DNA from 2 places in the Teredinibacter haidensis genome. Region 1 is predicted to be linked to the other one. Evidence: predicted binding sites of a transcription regulator. Region 1 holds the regulator's gene; the other holds the start of a gene.
What was found. Region 1 encodes FNR, which switches genes on or off when oxygen is low (the NO sensors DNR and NnrR bind a similar motif). Its sites were predicted from a motif close to TTGATNNNNATCAA; they were not measured.
Positions count from the first base shown of each region.

Region 2: the regulator FNR is predicted to act here: its motif matches at 2,219-2,232, upstream of H5715_RS10955 (Hsp20/alpha crystallin family protein).

Region 1 is NZ_CP060084.1:1,901,242-1,905,503, reverse strand. Features, by position in the region: gene H5715_RS07460 (hypothetical protein) at 18-551, opposite strand; gene H5715_RS20520 (SirB2 family protein) at 752-1,123, opposite strand; gene H5715_RS07450 (DUF4202 domain-containing protein) at 1,135-1,737, opposite strand; gene fnr (fumarate/nitrate reduction transcriptional regulator Fnr) at 1,757-2,500, opposite strand; gene H5715_RS07440 (P-loop NTPase family protein) at 2,632-3,474, opposite strand; gene H5715_RS07435 (D-hexose-6-phosphate mutarotase) at 3,778-4,262, opposite strand, start outside.
Region 2 is NZ_CP060084.1:2,779,063-2,783,324, forward strand. Features, by position in the region: gene H5715_RS10945 (multifunctional CCA addition/repair protein) at 187-1,425, shown strand; gene H5715_RS10950 (pteridine reductase) at 1,422-2,165, shown strand; gene H5715_RS10955 (Hsp20/alpha crystallin family protein) at 2,328-2,750, shown strand; gene H5715_RS10960 (hypothetical protein) at 2,817-3,371, opposite strand; gene folK (2-amino-4-hydroxy-6-hydroxymethyldihydropteridine diphosphokinase) at 3,612-4,118, opposite strand; gene folB (dihydroneopterin aldolase) at 4,124-4,262, opposite strand, start outside.

The sequences.
Region 1 (4,262 bases):
ATCTAAAGACCGTTTTTCTAACGGGTAACATAACGACCCTTAAGGTGCATTAGTGTTTTGTGCTCATCAACATTTATTAATAGCTTTTCGAAGCGCTCATTAATAATGGAGCTTGAATCCTGACCCATTTCGCTTGAGTAGGTAACACCAGAAATTAAATCATCCAGTTCTTTTGTAACTGCGTCCATAGAGGCGAAGATCTGATTAGTTGTTTTCTTATTGTCAAATATGCGGCCTTTACCGGTCAGTTGCAGATAGTTATCGCATTCTTGCAGCCATTCTTTGCGCTGGACTATGTAGTGCTTAATGTTGCGCATTCCACCTTTGTAACGCGTGTCGAAATGTTGGTTTCTGTATTTGTCTAGGCTGTCCATGGATGAAGACATAAAATCTACAATGGTGTCATCACAGTGTTTCCACGTTAAATAAGTTGGAAAGCTGATATTGGCTTTTACTTCTGCTTTTTCTTTTAGGCACTGTTCATCACAGCCGACTGCGGCATTTGCGATTGTTATTAAGACAAGCAGGCAAACTGAGAGTGATTTTTTCATTACTAATGTCCCCTATAATATGCCAATAATTATTAGTCATTTGTATGGCGCTTAATCCAATTAAAATGTTCTCCACAAGTTATGTCAAGTAAACGTGAACCAGTTCCTTGTGCGGAAATTCGTTTCAGAGCATTGGTTGCTCCTTAGGTATGCCTAAAATAATACTTAAGGATGGCTTACAGGCTAGATGTGATGTAGGTTTAAGAAAAGTTGGGCTTATAAGCTGCGAGTATTGCTATAGAAGCGTAAGTGATAATAGATACACTAAGCAGTGCAAATCGGTCTAAATTGGCTTTTGTCGTTTTTAGGGTTAAAAACCCTAAGCAAATGTATGTTAGAAGCAAGGTAAGTTTTACTGTAAACCAGTAAAAGGCATTCAGCGGGTAGCCAATGGCCGTTGCCATGGTTATGCCAGTGATGAAGAGTGCTGTATCATTTAGGTGGGGCATTAGTTTGACTGCCCGATTTTGGAGAAACTCTGGCTTATATGTCAGCCACAACACTCTGGTTATAAACCCAAAGATACTGGTTACGGCGAAGGCAATATGAAAATATTTAAGATAAAGCAGCATTTTATCGGCTTTTACGCGGTTCCCAACGCTTTTGTCACGAGAGAGAGCAGGTCTTGCGGTAGAGGAAGCTTTAGTGCCGCTTGATGCCCTGTGTCAGACATCTTTTTCCAGGTTTTCTGGATGACATCAATAAGTTTCTCTTCTTGATGTTTTGCAGTGAAATCCGCCAGGTAATACTGTAAGAACACAAGGCAGATAACGTCTTCTAATGTTTGCGTTTCTGCGTCCTGTCTTAGCTGGCGTTTCTGTACGAGAAATTTTACTCGTTCGCAGGCGTCCTCGGCATAGCCGACCTCCATCATAAGCTCCACAACCCTGTTGGCATGAAAGAGGGAGAGTTCTGCTCGCCATTTCTTGTATCCCGCGCGACCTTCCGGGTAATTACTTCTTGGTGATTTCCAGCGTTCAATATGTTGTGCTCGAGCGGCAATTTGCAGATGTTCAGATGCTTCTGGAGCGAACAGGGAAAGCTGCTCAGACATACGCTGCCCGTACAGTAACTCCTTAGCGACTAGTTGTTCGCTGGAGGGGCAGGCTTCTTGGTTGGGATCGAGAGCGTTGGCCTCGTCTATTTTTTCCAGAACGAGGCTTAAGTGATTATGTGGTTCAGTCATACGGGCTTATGTGCGCTGCTTATTCAATGGACACTGAGGAGATGTTTTGTAGTGCATCCATGTCGGAAATGATGACATGCTTTTTATCCAGCAAAATCACCTCTTGCTTGTGCAAGCGGCTAAGAACACGGCTAACGGTTTCGATAGTTAAGCCGAGGTAGTTGCCAATATCCGAGCGGGACATGGGGAGGTAGAATTCTTTGGCTGAAAGGCCACGATTATGGTTGCGGGTCGATATGCTTAGCAATAAAGAGGCAATTCTTTCGTCGGCACTGTTTTTACTTAGCAGCGTTATTAGTTGCTGCTCTTGAGTGATTTCCTTGCTCATCAACTGAAAGAAGCGGCGCTGGAGATTAGGTACCTGTGCGCTCAACTCTTCGAGGCGGCTAAAAGGAATCTCGCATACAGCAGAGGTTTCCAGGGCAGTAGCGGAGTTGGTGTGGTGGTTGGAGGCTAAGCCGTCCATACCTATGATTTCACCAGGGAGGTAGAAACCTGTTACTTGTTCTTGCCCATCCTGAGTAACCTTTACGGTTTTTACTGCACCGGAGCGCAAGGCATAGACAGAGCGGAAAGGCTCTCCAGCATGATAAACATGATCCGATTTCTGTACGGGGCGTCCTCGTTGAATAATGTCGTCCAATTTTGTGATGTCATCAACGTGCAGGCTGATCGGCAGGCAGATAGCGGCCAGGCGGCACTCGGCGCAATTAACTTGCGGATTATGGTGGCACTGATGATTTGCAAAAGATTGCGGAGGCATATCGTTTTCCACTGCTTATAAGTAACAAGGCGCTACAGTATATAGGAAAACCTGGGCAATGGCTCCGCTTCGGGATCGAAAATTGTGTAGGGAAGACTTAGAGTCTTGACTGCTGCTGCTTTAGGGACTCATCAAAGGCTCAGTGGACCTGGGTTTACGGGCAGTTGCCCAGCATTCAAGGCGCTTAAGTAACGCTGAGGGCTGCAGAAGTTCTGTAATACCAGGTTCTGTAGGTGGCTAGTTCCCTCTACTCCCATATTGATGCAATCGTCTATCTGCTCATGCTCACCGTCGAATATGATGCTTCCATTGGTTTCTAGCTCTTGATTCAATAGTTTGGGGCGATAACCAATGTAGATGTAGTCTGGCGAAATACGTTTTTTTACCTCAATGACATGCTCACGGAGGTCGTCCAGGCAGTCAGCATCGTGAATTTGGATGCCGATTCCGGAGTACGCATATTGGCGAATAAGGCTGGTAACCATTTCCAGACGCGGTAAGTCTTCCAGATCATCTCGGCTAAGAACAATTTGGTAATGGTTGAAACCTAACCCCTTTAACAGCGCAACATGGTCACTATTGATTTCACCGATTTTTGTGGCCACACGATGGCAGCGCTTACCGGATTCAGCGAGTGAGAAATGCGACGCCAGCGCGTGCATAATTTCGGTTAGCTCGTAAGGTTGTAGGTTCTGAAAGGGGTAACATAAAAGCAAAGCATCTACAGAACGATGACCGATTGCATCGGCCCATAACTGTACTTCTTTGCTTACGAGTTGGCCTGCTGTGCAGGAGGTTTCCAGTTCATTTATCCAGGCGAACGCGTTCCCATCAATGCAGATGTTAATTGGTCGAATCGGGTGCCGACGAAAGTTTTCGAGCAGGCGATTAGCCTCTAATTCCGTTACTTTCTTTTGCCGACGAATGAGCGTCGGATGTTCGGCAATATTGGATGTTCGTTCATTGTTTTGCATGGAAACAGTCTAGTAGGTGACTGTATTGTCGTATTGATGGAAATCAACGGTAATGGACGCAATAATTGGGCTCAGATCAGGAGTTGTAGGAAAAGTTTATTTAGCGAAGAAACTTGGGATATTGCTGCGGATCGATCATCTATCGAGGGAAAATATTGACAGTAGCTTGTTGGAAAACGATTTGTGTTGTCCGAGAGGCTTAGGCGTGGCTTTTAGAATGTCTTTATAAGGTTCGCATTTGCGCCTGTTTTTCCAGGCGCAGTGGGTCTTAGAAGCTTTGTTCAGCGGCTTGTAAGGGGGTTGTTATTCGACTGTAATTGCCTGACCTACGCGGATGGTTTCACCGGGGTCGATTATGATATCTGTGGTGTTCGCGGCTTCAAAGCATAGAAATTCATTCTCACCATCCTGGTGAACATCCGCCATATTACGGGCATCTTCAATTCCCGGATTCCACAGAACCCAGTGTTGAGAACCGGTTTTTTTAATGTTGATGGTGCGATCAAATTTCTTGTCGTAAAGGCTGGCGTTTTCGTCATTCAAATAAATGCGATCAATCGGTCCGGTATAGGATTCGTCGCCTTTGTCTACAAGTTGAGTCTCCCCTGTAATAGCGTTTTCGAAAAATGAATTAGTTAGCGCGGGCGCTTCGATATTTTCCGGGTGGCTTACCTGAAAATAGTTGTGCAGTGCATAGGCAAAGCAGAGCGGCTTTTCTGTATCGTTAGTGATGATCAGCGTTTGCTTTAATTCTTTTCCCAGCTCCAGTTTCATTTCGATTTTGCTGG
Region 2 (4,262 bases), 880 kb from region 1:
CCCACACATAGTGCGCTGCGATCATTGCAAAACATTTCCCGGCCATACCGTACATAGAAATACTCATTCAAAGTTTGGATAAAATTTTATTCGGGTCTAAAAATAACATCATTATGGAAAACAAACCCGAGTTCAATTAGAGTGTGCTTTATTCCTCGACAGAGGTCAACCACGACTAAGACCAAAATGAAAATTTATTTAGTGGGCGGCGCAGTACGCGACGCCCTATTAAGCATACCCAGCCCAGATAGAGATTGGGTCGTTGTAGGAAGCACACCAGAAGAGATGGCTACTGCAGGCTATCAAGCTGTTGGTAAGGACTTTCCCGTATTCCTGCACCCGGAATCAAAAGAAGAATTCGCCTTGGCTCGCCAGGAGCGAAAATCCGGTCGAGGGTATAAAGGGTTTCAATTTTATACCGATAAATCCATTACTCTGGAAGAGGATCTTATACGCAGGGATCTTACGGTTAATGCCATGGCTATGGACGAGAATAATACTATTATCGATCCCTACGGTGGCCAGGAGGATATAAATAAACGCTTGCTTCGCCATGTCTCGCCCGCTTTCGGTGAAGACCCCGTACGCGTACTACGCGTTGCCCGCTTTGCGGCACGTTTTCATCATTTAGGCTTTCATATCGCCGGTGAAACTCAAGAATTGATGACCGAAATGGTTAACAATGGCGAGATCGATCACCTTGTCCGTGAGCGCGTGTGGAAAGAATGCGTACGCGCATTGGCAGAGCCTTCACCACCGATTTTTATTGAAGTGCTGCACGGATGTGGGGCTTTGGCGCGGCTAATGCCAGAACTGGAAAAACTTTTCGGCATTCCGCAGCCTGAAGAGCATCACCCGGAAATTGATACCGGGTTACACGCGTTGTTAAGTCTGCAACGCTGCGCGGCTCTAACACACTCTACCGAAGCTAGGTTTGCTGCACTCATCCATGACTTAGGCAAAGGTGAAACAGCCCAAAGCGAATGGCCGCGGCATATTGGCCATGAAACAAAAGGTCTACCGATGATCAATCAACTCTGTGATCGGTTGAGCGTGCCCAATCCTCACCGGGAACTCGCCCTAGCGGTGGCAGAGTTTCATACACACTGCCACCGCGCGTTTGAATTGACCGCAAAAACGCTGTTAAAAACTCTTCAGCGGCTTGACGCTTTCCGCCGACCAGAACGTTTCGCATTATTCTGCATCTGTTGCCAGGCAGATGCACAGGGCAGAACGGGGATGGAAAACACCCCCTATCCTCAGGCAGAGTATTTCAAGTCTGCGCTTCGTACGCTTCAACAGATCGACACCAAGGCTATGGCAAGACAAGGCTTAAAGGGCGCTGCCTTTGGTGAGGCTCTCCTAAAAAAACGCCAGGCCACACTGGCAGAGCACAAACGAACCTACCGGGGAGACACGCCGTGAAAAACTTAGCTCCTGTAGCATTGATTACCGGCGGGGCCCGTCGAATCGGTGCTACTGTTGTTAAACGTCTTCATCAGGAAGGTTATCGGGTTGCCATTCACTGCCATAATTCGATCGAAGCCGCAAACAAGCTGGCAGATACACTTAACGCAGAAAAAGCCGAAAGCGCCTGCGTATTACAGGCGAAACTCGGTGGACAACTAGCCGCTCAACAGCTGGCGAAGGATCTAATCAAGCGGTTTGGTCGCTGCGACTTGCTGATCAATAACGCCTCCAGTTTTTATCCGACCCCACTAGAAGGCGTTAGCGAAACCGCCTGGGATGAGTTGTTTTCAGCCAACGCTAAAGCGCCACTTTTTTTGGCTCAAGCACTAAGCGAAAAATTGAAAGTCTCAAAAGGCTGCATTATTAACATTGCCGACATTCATGCACTGCGTCCGTTAAAAAAACATACAATCTATAGTATGGCAAAAGCAGCCAACATTATGCTTACCAAATCTCTCGCCCTAGAACTGGCTCCGGATATTCGCGTGAACGGTATCGCGCCCGGCGCCATATTATGGGCGGAAACCAATAGCGGGCAGTTAACGGAAAAGCCGGACTACCTCGACACCCTCCCTCTGCGGTCTCTTGGTGGCGGGGACAGTATTGCCAGCTCGATTGTTTTTCTGGCAAAACCCGATAATTACATTACCGGCCATATATTGTGTGTAGACGGTGGAAAATCTCTACTTCAATAATTATTTTTCGATATTGCGCTATTACTTTTTCGAATATTAGGCACGATTTGTTTTTGATATAAATCAAATATTTGACCGTCTGCCAAGCGCAAACTATCCGTGCGGACGCAAGTTCGCTCTCTTGAATCCAACCGTATCTTATTGACAATAAGGAGGTGTGAGATGACGTTGGTTCCTCGCAATTCCATTTTTGATATGAGCGATTTTTTCGAGTCTCCCTGGTCTTCTTTTAGGCTAGGCGACACCGCAACGCTACAATCTCCCCGAGTTGATGTAAAAGAAAAAGGGGAAACTCTCGAAATCTCAGCCGAGCTTCCCGGCGTAAAAAAAGAAGATATTAATATCATGCTCGACAACGGAGTGCTCACCCTGGAAGCGGAGAGTAACGTTGAAAAAACTGAAGAAGAGGAAGGAAGAATAATTCGTCAAGAAAGGCGCTATGGAAAATACAGCCGTAGCTTTGACCTAGGAGAGAAACTACAGGAAAGTGACATTACCGCCAAGTTCGAGGATGGCGTTCTTACTATCCGTGCGCCCCGCGATGAGAAGCAAGTTTCACACGTAAAACGAATCGAAATTCATTAGCCGGTATTTTCGATTCAAACTGCGCGCGACCGCCCGGAGGGCAGCTTGGAAGCTGCCCCCTTTGTTTTAGGGCATGGACTTTACAAACGCATCGAATCCCTTTTGAGAAGCAATCAACCAACTAGGTCGCGCTACACCGCTACCCGTATCAGTGAGCGACTCGTGATACGCTAAAATGCTGTCCATTGCAACTTTATCCTCTTTTCGGCAATCCACCATTAGTACATGGTAGCCTTTGGCGAGCAAAGTTTTAAAACGCTGAAACTCGGCACTCCCTGTTTGAATCCCGTAAAAGCCACCTTCCCAAGCAGAAAAAATAAAAACAACAATGGAGAGAAAAACAAAGGGCAACCAACCCACTACTGTTTCGGTTCGAACAACAAACCCAACCAGCAAAACTGCAGCCGCCAGAAACACACCAATACTCGCACCGAGTAAACTAGAATGCAGAATATCCAACTTGGCAAAGGGATTCACTTCGTGGACATGCCGTTTTTCCAGCTCTGCGTCCTGCCCGCTCAGAACATGCACCTGATGAAAGGAATAGCCCGCGCTGTATAAGTCGTGTTCAGCCCTTTGTATGTCCGCCAGATCATTGCTAAGAAAATAGTAGCGCCGCATAACCACCTCCTAGGAGTAGTAAACTTCCAACTTCCCTAGATAATATTCCATTTTTCACTCTTAGACCGTAAGCCCTTTCTGGCGCGATTACCAGCAGAACTATAGACAGACATTGGATAACAAACGTGATTTTAAATAGCGGTGGGTTATTCAACAGAATATGAGCGAGGGAAAACCGGCGCGTTATTTGGGGAATACTCTCTGGAAAAACTCAGAAGCCGAAAACTTCCGACGCAATAATTACTGCGCCAGTTTTTCTTTTTCAATAAAACCAACTTGCCAAAGCTTCTGGGATTCTTGATCAAAAGCCTGCCATAGCTCGAGGTAGCGACGCTGTGTTCCCGGGCAGCGCCCCTCAGGCCTCAAATCCGAAAGAGGTAATAACACAAAAGCATTTTTTAAAATTTCATCACGAGGCAGCTGTATACCGCTATAGATTCCACACAACACATCATAAGTTAGAATATCAATATCCAACGTGCGCGAGCTAAACTTGGGAGAAGCTCTATCTCTCCCGTGAAGGCTCTCGATATGCTTTAATGTTTTAGATAGCTTACTAAGAGATGCATTGGTTTCTATCGCAACAATTAAATTGTAAAAATTGTCGCCATCGAAGCCAACGGCTTCACTTTCATACACCGGCGAAATTTCCAGAGTTCCATACTCGGCTTTTAACGCGTTCAATCCCGAACGAATATTGTGCTCGCGGTTAATATTGCTACCTAGGCTTAATAACACTTCAGTCATTGGCCTTAGCGCTCACCCCTCTCGATTCGAATACCTACACTTTCGGCACCGCGAACAGCGCCGGGCTTACTAACGCTTAAGCGCAGCCATTTCACATCAAACTCTGTCATCAGAATTTTAGCGATCTGCTCAGCCATCGTTTCC